Linked DNA regions of Chroococcidiopsis sp. TS-821. The protein of the gene in region 2 binds, or shares a complex with, the protein of the main gene of each other region. Links are inferred from orthologs where the notes say so. Each region holds a gene or a part of one and is shown on either strand. Other genes may lie near its edges. The genes, in order: ndhC, B1A85_RS20775 and nuoH.

Region 1 (4,325 bases), on a different replicon or contig from region 2:
TAACATCTTTTGGAACTCAACTGGTACGATGTTTTTTGCTCCTGGCTGTGCAGTTAAAGAACCATCAAATTTAATGGTTCCAATAACAAACAATAATGCGCACTACCGTACTTCTGCTAGCCGACCTATTAATTTCATTTGGGGACTCAATGGCAATCAATGCTCTCAAAGTTTTAGTTCCTTGGCAAGCTTCCGTTCAGCAACAGGATTAGAAGCAAACAGTCTTGATATTGTTAGTACGAGCGATCCCTTTTTTGTCAATGCTGCAGCCGATGACTTTCGACTGAAATCAGGAAGTCCAGCCCTGGGGCGCGGCGAGCCACTGCCTGCAGATATCGCCAGTGCGATTGGTGTTGCTGCTGGTAGCCCAGTTAACTTAGGAGCGCTCAGATTCTAGTATTAGAATATAATCGCGAGATGTCTGACGATCGCAGTCTAGGAGCAATAGGCTTGCAGCTAATTCTTTACGCGTGAAAATTTGTCGTTGAGGGAGTGTGAGTGGAAGCTGAATATCAAAACTTTTTGATTCGCGATTGGCAACCAAGCGATCGCACTCCTGTTACTCAAATTATTCGCTCGGTCCTTGCTGAATATCATCTTGATTTTGAGCCTCGTGGCGCAGATTGCGATGTTGTCGATGTTGAAAACTATTATCTTGCAACTGGCGGCGAGTTTTGGGTAATTCAACAAGACAATCAATTAGTTGGTACGGGCGGATACTACCCTGTGAAGCGTGGTGAAAAAGCAGTAGAAATTCGCAAAATGTATTTGTTGCCTCACGTGCGAGGCTTAGGATTAGGTAAGTACTTGTTGCAACAGTTAGAGAAAGCGATCGCGGCACGTGGTTTTAAACAGATCTGGGTTGAAACGGCAAGCGTTTTAACTACAGCGGTCAAGCTCTATGAAAGTTACGGTTACCAACCTGCTAGCGGAGTAGAAACTCCACGCTGCGATCGCATTTATGTCAAACAGTTGCTTAGAAACCCTAACGACTAGTAAGCATCCTGCAGTTCGTAGAATTCGGGTGAAATATAGTCTTTTCTTAACGGCCAACCTACCCAGTCTTCTGGCATGAGGATACGCTTTAAATTTGGATGTCCTTCGTAAACGATCCCGAACATATCGTAAGACTCCCGCTCTTGCCAGTCAGCAGTTTTCCATATCCAGTACACCGACGGTACTTTCGGATTTTCTCTTGGTAAGAAGACTTTCAGCCGTACTTCTTCGGGGCGGTCAGCATTGTCACTCACCTTAATTAAGTGATAAACACTCACCAAATCTTGTCCAGGTCCCAAATCATAGGCGCACTGGCACTGCAAATAATTAAACCCGTAAGCATACAATGCCGTAGCAATTGGTAAAAGATAATCGCTTTCTACCTTAATAATTTCTACGCCTAAATGATCGGGCTCCATCACTTCATGCTCGAAGCCGTTGTCAGTCAACCATCGTGAAATCTTACCCGCTTCGACTATTTGCGATGCTTCACTGCTTTCAACTGCCTCTGGTTTTTCGGGTTCTTCAGCCACGGTTTGCTTCCTCCTTTTCTACTGCTTGAAGTGCAGGTGGTACAGGCATTCCTATCGCTTCAGTTAATTCTTTCGGTGCTGCGGTGCGAGTCTCTGAAAGTAAGTACTTACCTGTAAGCACTGGGGCGACACTCTTCATGCTATGCGTTGTACTGTAGTAGCGATGCGTTTGCTTGACTTGACCCCGCTCTTGAATTGATTCGTTGGCGATTTTTTTACGTAACTTAATAATTGCGTCCATAATTGCCTCTGGACGAGGTGGACAACCAGGAAGATAAACGTCTACAGGAATTAGTTTATCAACGCCCCGCACTGCCGTTGGCGAATCAACACTAAACATACCTCCTGTAATCGTACAAGCACCCATCGCGATTACATACTTCGGATCGGGCATCTGCTCGTAAAGACGAACAAGCTGAGGTGCCATTTTCATCGTGATCGTTCCCGCGGTGATAATCAAGTCGGCTTGTCGCGGACTCGAACGAGGAACTAAGCCAAAACGGTCAAAATCAAATCTTGAGCCGATGAGTGCCGCAAACTCAATAAAGCAGCAAGCAGTACCAAACAATAATGGATATAAGCTCGATAGCTTTGCCCAGTTGTAGAGGTCATCAACTGTTGTCAGAATAACGTTTTCTGACAGATCTTGTGTCACTGTAGGGCGCTCGATCGGATTGAGGATCTTCTCTTTTCGTGGATCCCATCCATCATTTGCTTGGTTCGTGATATTAGTTGGATTCATGACCATTCTAAGGCTCCTTTGCGCCAGGCATAGACAAGGGCAACAACTAGAATTGCAATAAAAATGAGAGCTTCAATAAACGCCAAAAGCCCTAGTCGATGGAAAGCAACCGCCCAGGGATACAAAAAGACTGTTTCCACATCAAAGATCACAAAGACGAGGGCAAACATATAGTAGCGAATATTGAATTGTATCCAAGCTCCACCGATAGGTTCTACGCCTGATTCGTAGGTAGTGCGTCGTTCGGGACCACCACCACTAGGTCGTAATAGCTTAGATGCAGAAAGCGCAAGTGCAGGCACTAGACTACAGACTAACAGGAAGCCTAAAAGGTACTCGTAACCACTAAGAACAAACACGATTGTTGATGTAAATAATTTTGTTACTTACTTTTACATTATATATCCCTAATGGTTACAGAGCCTGGCAAAACTTAACACCAACTGATTAAACTGAGTTTTCAACTTGATAGCTCCAGGTAATAACAAAGTGAAATTGTGTCATAATTTTTAACGTATATTTAAGAATTGCCCTCACATTATCCACTTTGTCTTTTGCTATGAGCGAATCAGTTGTAGAAAGCCAAGCACTAGATCGCTACGAGTGTCGCGTCTGTGGCTACGTTTATGAACCGACAAAGGGAGATAGCAAAGAAGAAGTTCCTGCTGGCACACCTTTTACAGAACTAGCATCTTCTTGGCGGTGTCCTGTTTGTGGCGCGAGGACTTCTCAATTTGAAAATATAGGTCCAGCTGGAAAAGCCTCTGGCTTTGAATCAAACCTGGGCTATGGTATCGGCGTCAACAAGCTAACCCCAGCCCAAAAAAATATTTTAATTTTTGGCGGTCTGGCTCTTTGTTTTTTGCTGTTTATGAGTCTTTATGGGCTAAAATAAGTCCGCTTCTTGAATCATAAGGTTCAGGGTTCAGAGCGTAGGACGTATTGTTATCTTGAACCAAATTTTGCTCGTTCTACGTAAGCTTGAAACCGACAACTAGAAATATCTCTCTTGCTTTGACGGCTAAACCCCGACCCTTAATCGTTTCTTTTTGTTACAAGATAAACAGATACTAATGCGTTCATTATTCAAAGTTTGGCAACAAGTTGTTGTTTTATTAGCAGTTGTTTTGTTATGTGTTGGGTGCAGTAACACGCCTTCTATCAGCAATAACCCGTGGAAGGTCATTACTGTACCAACAGAATCTAACCTGCAAGATATTGCTTTCAGTGACGACAATCATGGCTGGCTTGTAGGTAGTAAGGCAACAATCTTAGAAACAACTGACGGTGGGGAAACTTGGCAGCCTAGAACCTTGGATTTAGGTGAGCAGAATTATCTTTTTTCTTCAATCAGTTTTGCAGGACAAGAAGGGTGGATCGTAGGAGAACCATCTCTTTTATTACACACTACTGATGGTGGAAAATCCTGGGAACAAATTCCTTTAAGTGAAAAACTTCCTGGAAATCCCAATACAATTGTTGCTCTGGGATCGCACGCAGCTGAAATGACGACGGACGTAGGTGCAATCTATCGCACAACCGACAGCGGTAAAACTTGGAAAGCAATGGTGCAAGAAGCTGTTGGCGTCGTCCGTAATATTGCCCGCGCTCCAGATGGTAGGTATTTAGCGGTTTCTGCCAAAGGCAACTTTTATTCGACTTGGGAACCAGGTAAAGACGCTTGGGAAGGACATAACCGCAATAGTTCGCGCCGCGTACAAAATATGGGTTTTGCTCCTGATGGGCGTTTGTGGATGCTAGCGCGCGGCGGTCAAGTACAATTTACTAAAGCCGATAACCCTGACGAATGGGAAGAAGCTCAGTATCCTGAATTTTCTACAAGTTGGGGGTTGCTTGATTTAGCGTATCGGACTCCAGATGAAATCTGGATAGCAGGAGGCAGTGGTAATTTATTGTGCAGCTTTGATGGCGGTAAAACTTGGCAAAAAGACCGCGATGTAGAAGGAGTTCCCTCTAACCTTTATAAAATAGTTTTTCTGACACCAGAAAAAGGGTTTATTATCGGTCAACGCGGAATTTTACTTAAATATCAA
Region 2 (4,546 bases):
TTTTTTGCGGGTTCTATCCTTTCTTTCAAAAGTAACAATGCCATCAATCAGAGCAAACAAGGTGTCATCGCTACCGATACCCACGTTATTTCCAGGGTGAAATTTAGTACCGCGCTGGCGCACCAGAATATTACCAGCACGAACTGTTTCTCCACCAAAGCGCTTAACGCCTAGACGCTGCGCGTTTGAGTCACGACCGTTGCGGGTACTACCCGTTCCTTTCTTATGAGCCATAATTTCCTCTAGATCTCTATTTTTCTATTGTGCTTCATCAGCAGACTCTGTCTCAGAAGCTGCTTCAGGTTCAGCAGGTGCTGCGGCTGCGGCGGTAAATACAGAACCGTTGAAGCTAATCGAATTAATCATTAACCGTGTAATTTCCTGACGATGTCCCCGCTTTTTGCGTGTTTTCTTTTTGGGCTTCATCTTGTACACGAGCACTTTGCGATCGCGTAAATGACGCAAGACTGTTCCTTCTACAGTGGCTCCTTCCACAAACGGCTGTCCGATCGCAACGCCGTCGTCGTGCTGTACAAATAAAACTGATTCCAAAGTAACTTTCTCGTTAGGTTCAACGCTTAAGCGTTCGATATCGTAAAAACGACCAGGTTCTACTCTTAATTGCTTGCCGCCGGTTTCAATAATTGCGTATGTCATGGGATAGTTTCGTAACTTTGCCGTACAGGTAGCTGATCAGTTTGATTTTCAAGCTGCCAACTTTTGCTAATCGTTTACCTGATCCGAGCAGGATTTAGACAGCACAATCTATAATCTTATTAATAAAAATGGGTGTTTGTCAATAAAAATAGCTCTATGAGCTAATTGCTCATTCTCAATACACAAAAACATCGCTGTCAGGGATAATGAAGACAACGCTACAAAACTTAAACTTGCTGCTCTATGCCAAGAATTGAAACGAGAACGGAACCTATGGTGCTGAACATGGGTCCGCACCATCCTTCGATGCATGGCGTACTACGACTTATCGTCACTTTGGATGGCGAAGATGTAGTCGATTGCGAGCCAGTGATTGGCTACTTGCATCGCGGAATGGAAAAAATCGCGGAAAACCGCACCAATATCATGTACGTCCCTTACGTCAGTCGCTGGGACTACGCCGCAGGGATGTTTAATGAAGCTGTTACGGTCAACGCCCCGGAAAAGTTAGCTGATATTCCTGTCCCCAAACGCGCCAGCTACATCCGCGTCATCATGCTGGAGTTGAACCGCATTGCCAATCACTTACTGTGGTTGGGACCATTTATGGCTGACGTGGGCGCGCAAACTCCGTTTTTCTATATTTTCCGCGAACGGGAGATGATTTATGACCTGTGGGAAGCCGCCACAGGTTATCGCATGGTGAACAACAACTACTTCCGCATCGGTGGCGTAGCAGTAGACTTACCCTACGGCTGGGTAGATAAGTGCTTTGACTTTTGTGATTATTTTGAACCAAAAGTCGATGAATACGAACGCTTAATCACCAATAACCCCATCTTCCGCCGTCGCGTGGAAGGAGTAGGCACAATCTCGCGCGAAGAAGCCATCAACTGGGGACTGTCTGGACCAATGTTACGCGCTAGCGGCGTGAAGTGGGACTTGCGCAAAGTCGACCACTACGAATGCTACGACGATTTTGATTGGGAAGTGCATTGGGAAACAGCCGGAGATTGCTTCGCACGCTACTTAGTGCGGATTCGGGAAATGCGCGAATCTGTCAAGATTTTGCGTCAAGCACTGAAAGGATTGCCAGGCGGACCATTTGAGAACTTGGAAGCGAAGCGGTTAGCCGAAGGCAAGAAATCCGAGTGGAACGGATTTGATTACCAGTACATCAGTAAGAAAATCGCGCCCACGTTCAAGATCCCCAAAGGCGAACACTATGTTCGGATTGAAAGCGGTAAAGGCGAGTTAGGGATCTACATCATTGGCGACGATAATGTTTTTCCCTGGCGGTGGAAGATTCGTCCGGCAGATTTTAACAACTTGCAAATTTTGCCGCACATCCTCCGCGGAGTGAAGGTTGCCGATATCGTCACGATCCTCGGTAGTGTAGATATCATCATGGGTTCTGTAGACCGTTGATGACGCAACTGGTTAGTGACTCCCATCCGGCGTTGTGTGAGGCGATCGCGCTGCGGATAGCAGAAAGTCCGCAGCACCGCATTACTTTTGCAGAATATATGGATTTAGTGCTGTATCATCCTCAGCACGGTTACTATACAACCCACGCTACGCAGCTTGGTAAGCAAGGTGACTTTTTTACCTCACCGCATTTAGGCGCAGATTTTGGCGAGTTACTTGCTGAACAATTTCTGCAAATCTGGGAAATTTTAGAAAAACCGATTCCTTTTACGCTTTTAGAAATGGGCGCGGGTCAAGGTATTCTAGCGTCGGATATCTTGAACTATCTTGAAAGGCAGTATCCAGATTTTTTAGCAGCGCTTAATTACGTAATTATTGAGCGATCGCCTACTCTGATACAAGAACAGCAACAGCGACTCCACAAATACCACAGTCGCCTTCAGTGGCTGACGCTTGAAGAAATTCCCGAAAACTCAATTGTCGGCTGCTGTTTTTCCAATGAACTTGTAGACGCGTTCCCAGTACATCAAATTATTGTTCAAAACGGACAATTACGCGAAATTTACGTCACAACTGAGAAAACGGCTGATCCCCAAGCGACATTTACAGAAGTTATAGGCGAAGTTTCGACAAATAGGATTTTTGAGTACTTTGATTTCATCAAGATTGCGTTACCTTCTCCCGCTTATCCTGAAGGTTATCGTAGCGAAGTCAATTTAGCAGCTTTAGATTGGTTGAAAACGGTAGCAGCACGCCTTCAGCGAGGTTACTTGTTAACAATCGATTATGGATATTTGGCTAGCCGTTACTACAATCCATTTCGCCAAGGAACGCTACAGTGTTACTATCGCCATCATCGCCACAATAATCCTTATATTTACGTTGGAAAACAAGATATTACAGCGCACGTCGATTTTACAGCACTACAAGCATGGGGTGAACTGTGTGGTTTAACGACCGTTGGTTTGACGCAGCAGGGATTGTTTTTAATGGCTTTAGGATTAGGCGATCGCATTACTGCACTTGCGACATCATCGCCGCCATCAGTGCAAAAGCTACTACAGCGCAGGGATAGTTTGCATCAGCTAATCGATCCTATCGGACTTGGTGGATTCCATGTCTTAGTTCAAGGTAAAGCGATCGCGCCTACGCCACTTAAAGGTTTAAGTTCACCTTTAGTTTAAACGATTCGCGACAAGCGATCTGCTAGAGTTAGTAAAAGTAAATTTGCTTTGTCACATACTGCACGCGTTCAATTCCTGTCTGTCAACTTATTCTCGAAAGTACCTTTTCAGATTACCAAACTTCCGAGAATGGTTTTATTGTTTAATTGATGAGTTACACGCCTGAGGTGGGGCTAAGTATGTATCTCGATAGCACAATCCTCCGCAAGTGTGAGTGCATTTTTGATAACAGTAAATAAAGTGAGTTTAAAGTTCTAGAAGGAGACAAAAATGAATACCCATGACTTGTTGATGCTGATATTGCTACTTACACCTGGTATTCTCCTGTCAGTTTTGATTATGGCTACTTTTGCTGCGGGCGGTTAAGCTTGAACAATTTTGGTTGTCGATTTGTATAGTTAACCTTTATGCGAACGTTAGCTTTAACACAGTTAACTAAACAGTAATTTGCGTATTGTAAATTAGCCTTAACCTTGGCTAGTAGTAAATAGCTTCCCCAAGGCGCTCATAATCCATTGGTAGAAAAAACAGGTGATATACTAAGCAAAACTAGTTATATTCCAACAAGTGCATAAAAGTTGCGTAAAAGACAGGGATTTAAAGCTGAAAACTCAGCAAAATCAGCTATCTTAGTTTAGATGTTTATGTGCAAAAGGAGGATATATTATTCTGTCTTCTGACTTTTCTCACAATCGCACCTCTCTATCTTGGAGTTGATGAAGCAGACTTGTGAGTTAAGTATCGTAAATAAAGAAATCAAGAATACTTTTCTTTGCCAAACTTAGCGGTGCTACAAGTTTACAGTATCACCAAAGAATACTCATCAAAGTTGTCATTGGAAAACGAGCTTATAACTATGGAATCACAAGTGCAACCACCGGAATACAAAGACCCTACTACTTCGGAAACGATAGGTGTTTCAGATTCAGCACCTCTAGCTACTTTACCACCCTCTACACAAGACGAGCAGTGGCGACGTGTTGGCTCGCAAATTTCTGAATTCCTTGCCCAACTGCCTGATTATATTGGCAGATTTTTCAATGAGTATAAGCAGCCGATTATTACTGTCGGTTTGATTTTAGCAGCAATTATTACTGTCAAGGTAGTTCTAGCCGTGTTGGATGCACTCAACGACATTCCACTACTGGCTCCTACTTTTGAACTTGTAGGTATTGGTTACTCAATTTGGTTCGTAAATCGCTATTTACTGCAAGCTTCCAAACGGCAAGAGTTATCTCAAGAGCTGCAATCGTTGAAAAAGCAAGTAATTGGCAGTC
Region 3 (3,192 bases), on a different replicon or contig from region 2:
GGGGGCGTTCGGGTAATGTTAATACTGGTTGCTGCGGTTTGTCGGGTGACATCACTTGGTCGGGTAAAAATTCGCGCCGTGCCAAGATAATTGCTCCAACCATTGCCATCAGTAGCAGAACTGATGCTAGCTCAAAAGGCAACAAAAAGTCACTGAAGAAGTGCTGACCAATTAAAACAATCGTGGTGTCCTTAGATACTGGCTCGGTAGAATATGCCCAAGGCGTAACCAAAACCATTGTACTTAATAAAACAAATAGTCCAGCACAGACGATTGCGGTTACAACAGGACGTACCCAAGCATTTGGTAGCGGTTTGAAGTCTTCGCGCTTGTTCACCAGCATAATGGCAAACAAGATTAATACATTGACTGCTCCGACATAAATTAACACTTGGGCTGTTGCCACAAAATCAGCATTGAGCAACAAATACATTCCCGAAATACTGACAAATACGCCCGCCAGTAGAAAGGCAGAATAAACGATGTTAGAAAACAGCACAACACCGAGGGCTGAACCAATCATCATCACAGCCAAGATGCCGAACGAAACAATTTGTACTCCTTCAGCTAAATTCACAACTTTTTGTCCTTTGCTAGTTGCTAATAGAAGAATTGCTAATGGCGCGTTCCACTAACAATTAATGCTCCTCACCCACTCTATATAAAAAAATACTACTTTTCCTGCTGTTCTAAAATCTCTTCGGGATGTAGACCCGCGCCACGAGTGTTGGCAGGTAAATCGTGAGGTGACATCACGCCTTTGGGTAGGTAAACGAGTTCGCGCAACGGTGTCACCATTGGGTCATCGGTGACTTTATAAGGCAAGCGTCCTAAGGCGACATTGTCGTAGTTTAACTCATGGCGATCGTACGTACACAAGTCGTATTCTTCGGTCATCGACAGACAGTTTGTCGGACAATATTCGACGCAGTTACCGCAGAAGATACACACACCGAAATCGATACTGTAGTGTTTCAGTTTTTTCTTCTTACTCGCTTTATCGAATTCCCAATCAACAACAGGTAAATTAATTGGACAAACCCGCACGCAAACTTCGCAGGAAATACACTTATCAAATTCAAAGTGGATACGACCTCGGAAGCGTTCGGAGGGAATCAGTTTTTCGTAAGGGTATTGTACCGTAACCGGTCTACGCCGCATGTGGTCGAAGGTAACAGATAATCCTTGACCGATATAGCGACCAGCTTGTACAGCGTCTTTTGCGTAGTCACCGACTTGTTTGAGGAACTTTAACATGGGGTGTCTCTCTCTTTATGTAGCTTTAGCACTGAGCTAATTGCTATCCACCAAAGGCAGCGGGAAAGGCAAGCTTCAAGGCTGCGGTTAACAGTAGATTTGCCAAACTCACGGGTAGCAAAAACTTCCATCCTAAATCGAGTAACTGGTCAATGCGTACTCTAGGTACCGTCCAGCGTAGTAAAATTGCTGTAAAAACAAGAAAGTAGGCTTTGAGTACGGTCATTGTGATGCCTAACGAGGCGTCTACAATGTCTAACCAAGGACTTGCTTCGCTGATGCCCAACCATCCGGCAATCAATTCGATCGGAATCGGAGATTCCCAACCGCCTAAATACAAAACTGTGACAAGGAGCGCTGACAGTACCAAGTTAACGTAGGAAGCAACGTAGTACAGCGCAAACTTCATCCCTGCGTATTCGGTTTGATAACCTGCAACAAGTTCTTCTTCGGCTTCGGGTAAGTCGAAAGGCATTCGTTCGCATTCTGCTAACGCCGCAATCCAGAAGATAATGAATCCGATTGGCTGTCGCCAGACATTCCAACCCAAAATACCATAGCCTGATTGCTGTTCAACAATATCGATGCTACTAAGGCTATTCGACATCATAGCGACCGCAAGGACTGCAAGCGCTAGGGGAATTTCATAGCTGATTGATTGTGCAGCTGCCCGCAAACCGCCGAGTAGTGAGTATTTGTTGTTTGACGCATAGCCTGACATCAGCAATCCAATCGGTTGCACGCTCGATAACGCAATCCACAAAAAGACTCCTGTGGCCACGTTTGTAATTGCCAGATTTTCGCCAAACGGCACAATCAGATAAGACAAAAAGACTGGAAGGACGACAATAATTGGTCCTAAAGTAAATAACCAAGGGTCAGACTTGGCAGGGATGACGTCTTCTTTAAATACGAACTTGATACCATCGGCGACTGGAGATAATAAGCCAAACGGCCCCATAAATTCAGGACCAATGCGCTGTTGGGCGGCTGCTGAAATCTTCCGTTCTTGCCAAATGGTTACTAGTACTCCTACAGTCGCGCCAATTAACATTAATACCATCGGGACTGGCATCCAAATAGCTTTGGCTGCGCCTGCCGGTAGCCCTAAGTCGATCAGCGATTTGATGAAACTTCCTTGGAGATCAATTCCTGTACTCATGTTTTCTGTGGTGAAGTTGTCGCATGATGGCGATCGCCATCGCCGCTGTAGTTAATATTTGTAAATTTACTCCCTACTTTGTTCAGGAATATCTTGATTGTGAAGATATTTTTACCTTTCAATGCCTAGTATATCGTTCTCTGGTTAGCTCCCAAAAACCTTCACTAAGAAATTCTACTTATACTTGTGTTTAGTTTTGCTATCCATAGCAGGAAAAGCAGGGGGCAGAAGACGCAGAGGAGCAGAGAAAGAATACTTTCTATCTATTCAAAACTCATAACTCACCACCGATCGCTAACTACTAGTCACTTACCCCTCACCCCTCTTTCAACGTTGCTCGATTGGTATATAAGGAACGTTATGGTCACCCGTGTATACCTGGGTAGGACGGAAAATACGATTTTCGGCGATTTGTTCTTTCCAGTGCGCTAACCAACCAGCAACGCGGGCGATCGCAAACACTGGCGTAAATAAGTCTGTAGGAATTCCCATTTTCCTATACACTAATCCCGAATAAAAGTCAACATTGGGATAAATTCCTTTGTGACCGAGTTTTTCAGCGATCGCGCGCTCTAATTCAACTGCAATATCGTAGTACTTGTCGTAGCCGAACTTATCAAACATCTGCTCGGCAAGCTTTTGCAAAATAGTTGCCCTTGGGTCTTTGACTTTGTAAACGCGATGTCCAAAGCCCATAATTTTTGCTTTGCGTTGCAGCCGATCTTCTAAATAGGGGCGCACATTTTCTACCGAGCCAATTTCTTCTAGCATGC

The links.
Region 1: the proteins of B1A85_RS20775 (region 2) and ndhC are in contact, whole or in part, in a cryo-EM structure (PDB 6ZJN), measured with the Thermus thermophilus proteins. The link is inferred for Chroococcidiopsis sp. TS-821 from one-to-one orthologs. Residues at the interface, in WP_223903221.1 of Thermus thermophilus: Met26, Thr27, Asn29, Gly31, Pro32, His34; in WP_096411116.1 of Thermus thermophilus: Glu45, Ser46, Asn48, Pro50, Ala51, Gly52, Glu53.
Region 3: the proteins of B1A85_RS20775 (region 2) and nuoH are in contact, whole or in part, in a cryo-EM structure (PDB 6ZJN), measured with the Thermus thermophilus proteins. The link is inferred for Chroococcidiopsis sp. TS-821 from one-to-one orthologs. Residues at the interface, in WP_223903221.1 of Thermus thermophilus: Pro35, Ser36, Asp139, Gly141, Ala142; in WP_096411122.1 of Thermus thermophilus: Ala224, Glu225, Gln226, Glu227, Ala295, Trp297, Phe298, Arg299.

The regions. Positions count from the first base shown.
Region 1 is NZ_MVDI01000002.1:486,501-490,825, forward strand. What follows is about bases 950-3,720. They hold ndhC (photosynthetic/respiratory NAD(P)H-quinone oxidoreductase subunit C), read right to left. Parts: upstream 2,631-3,720; coding sequence 2,268-2,630; downstream 950-2,267. Other genes in these bases: B1A85_RS09820 (GNAT family N-acetyltransferase), read left to right, coding at 950-996; B1A85_RS09825 (NAD(P)H-quinone oxidoreductase subunit J), read right to left, coding at 993-1,529; B1A85_RS09830 (NADH dehydrogenase subunit K), read right to left, coding at 1,522-2,271; B1A85_RS09840 (rubredoxin), read left to right, coding at 2,831-3,166; B1A85_RS09845 (photosynthesis system II assembly factor Ycf48), read left to right, coding at 3,345-3,720. Also shown: B1A85_RS09815 (nitrous oxide reductase family maturation protein NosD), read left to right, coding at 1-397; more of B1A85_RS09820, read left to right, coding at 499-949; more of B1A85_RS09845, read left to right, coding at 3,721-4,325. UniProt on the Escherichia coli protein: NDH-1 shuttles electrons from NADH, via FMN and iron-sulfur (Fe-S) centers, to quinones in the respiratory chain. The immediate electron acceptor for the enzyme in this species is believed to be ubiquinone.
Region 2 is NZ_MVDI01000012.1:49,760-54,305, reverse strand. What follows is about bases 1-2,992. They hold B1A85_RS20775 (NAD(P)H-quinone oxidoreductase subunit H), read left to right. Parts: upstream 1-900; coding sequence 901-2,085; downstream 2,086-2,992. Other genes in these bases: B1A85_RS20770 (class I SAM-dependent methyltransferase), read left to right, coding at 2,085-2,992; rplU (50S ribosomal protein L21), read right to left, coding at 259-657; rpmA (50S ribosomal protein L27), read right to left, coding at 1-234. Also shown: more of B1A85_RS20770, read left to right, coding at 2,993-3,269; B1A85_RS20765 (CAAD domain-containing protein), read left to right, coding at 4,126-4,546.
Region 3 is NZ_MVDI01000001.1:1,672,267-1,675,458, reverse strand. The notes cover bases 361-3,192. They hold nuoH (NADH-quinone oxidoreductase subunit NuoH), read right to left. Parts: upstream 2,420-3,192; coding sequence 1,301-2,419; downstream 361-1,300. Other genes in these bases: B1A85_RS07585 (citrate synthase), read right to left, coding at 2,747-3,192; ndhI (NAD(P)H-quinone oxidoreductase subunit I), read right to left, coding at 673-1,257; B1A85_RS07600 (NADH-quinone oxidoreductase subunit J), read right to left, coding at 361-577. In the rest of the region: more of B1A85_RS07600, read right to left, coding at 1-360. UniProt on the Escherichia coli protein: NDH-1 shuttles electrons from NADH, via FMN and iron-sulfur (Fe-S) centers, to quinones in the respiratory chain. The immediate electron acceptor for the enzyme in this species is believed to be ubiquinone.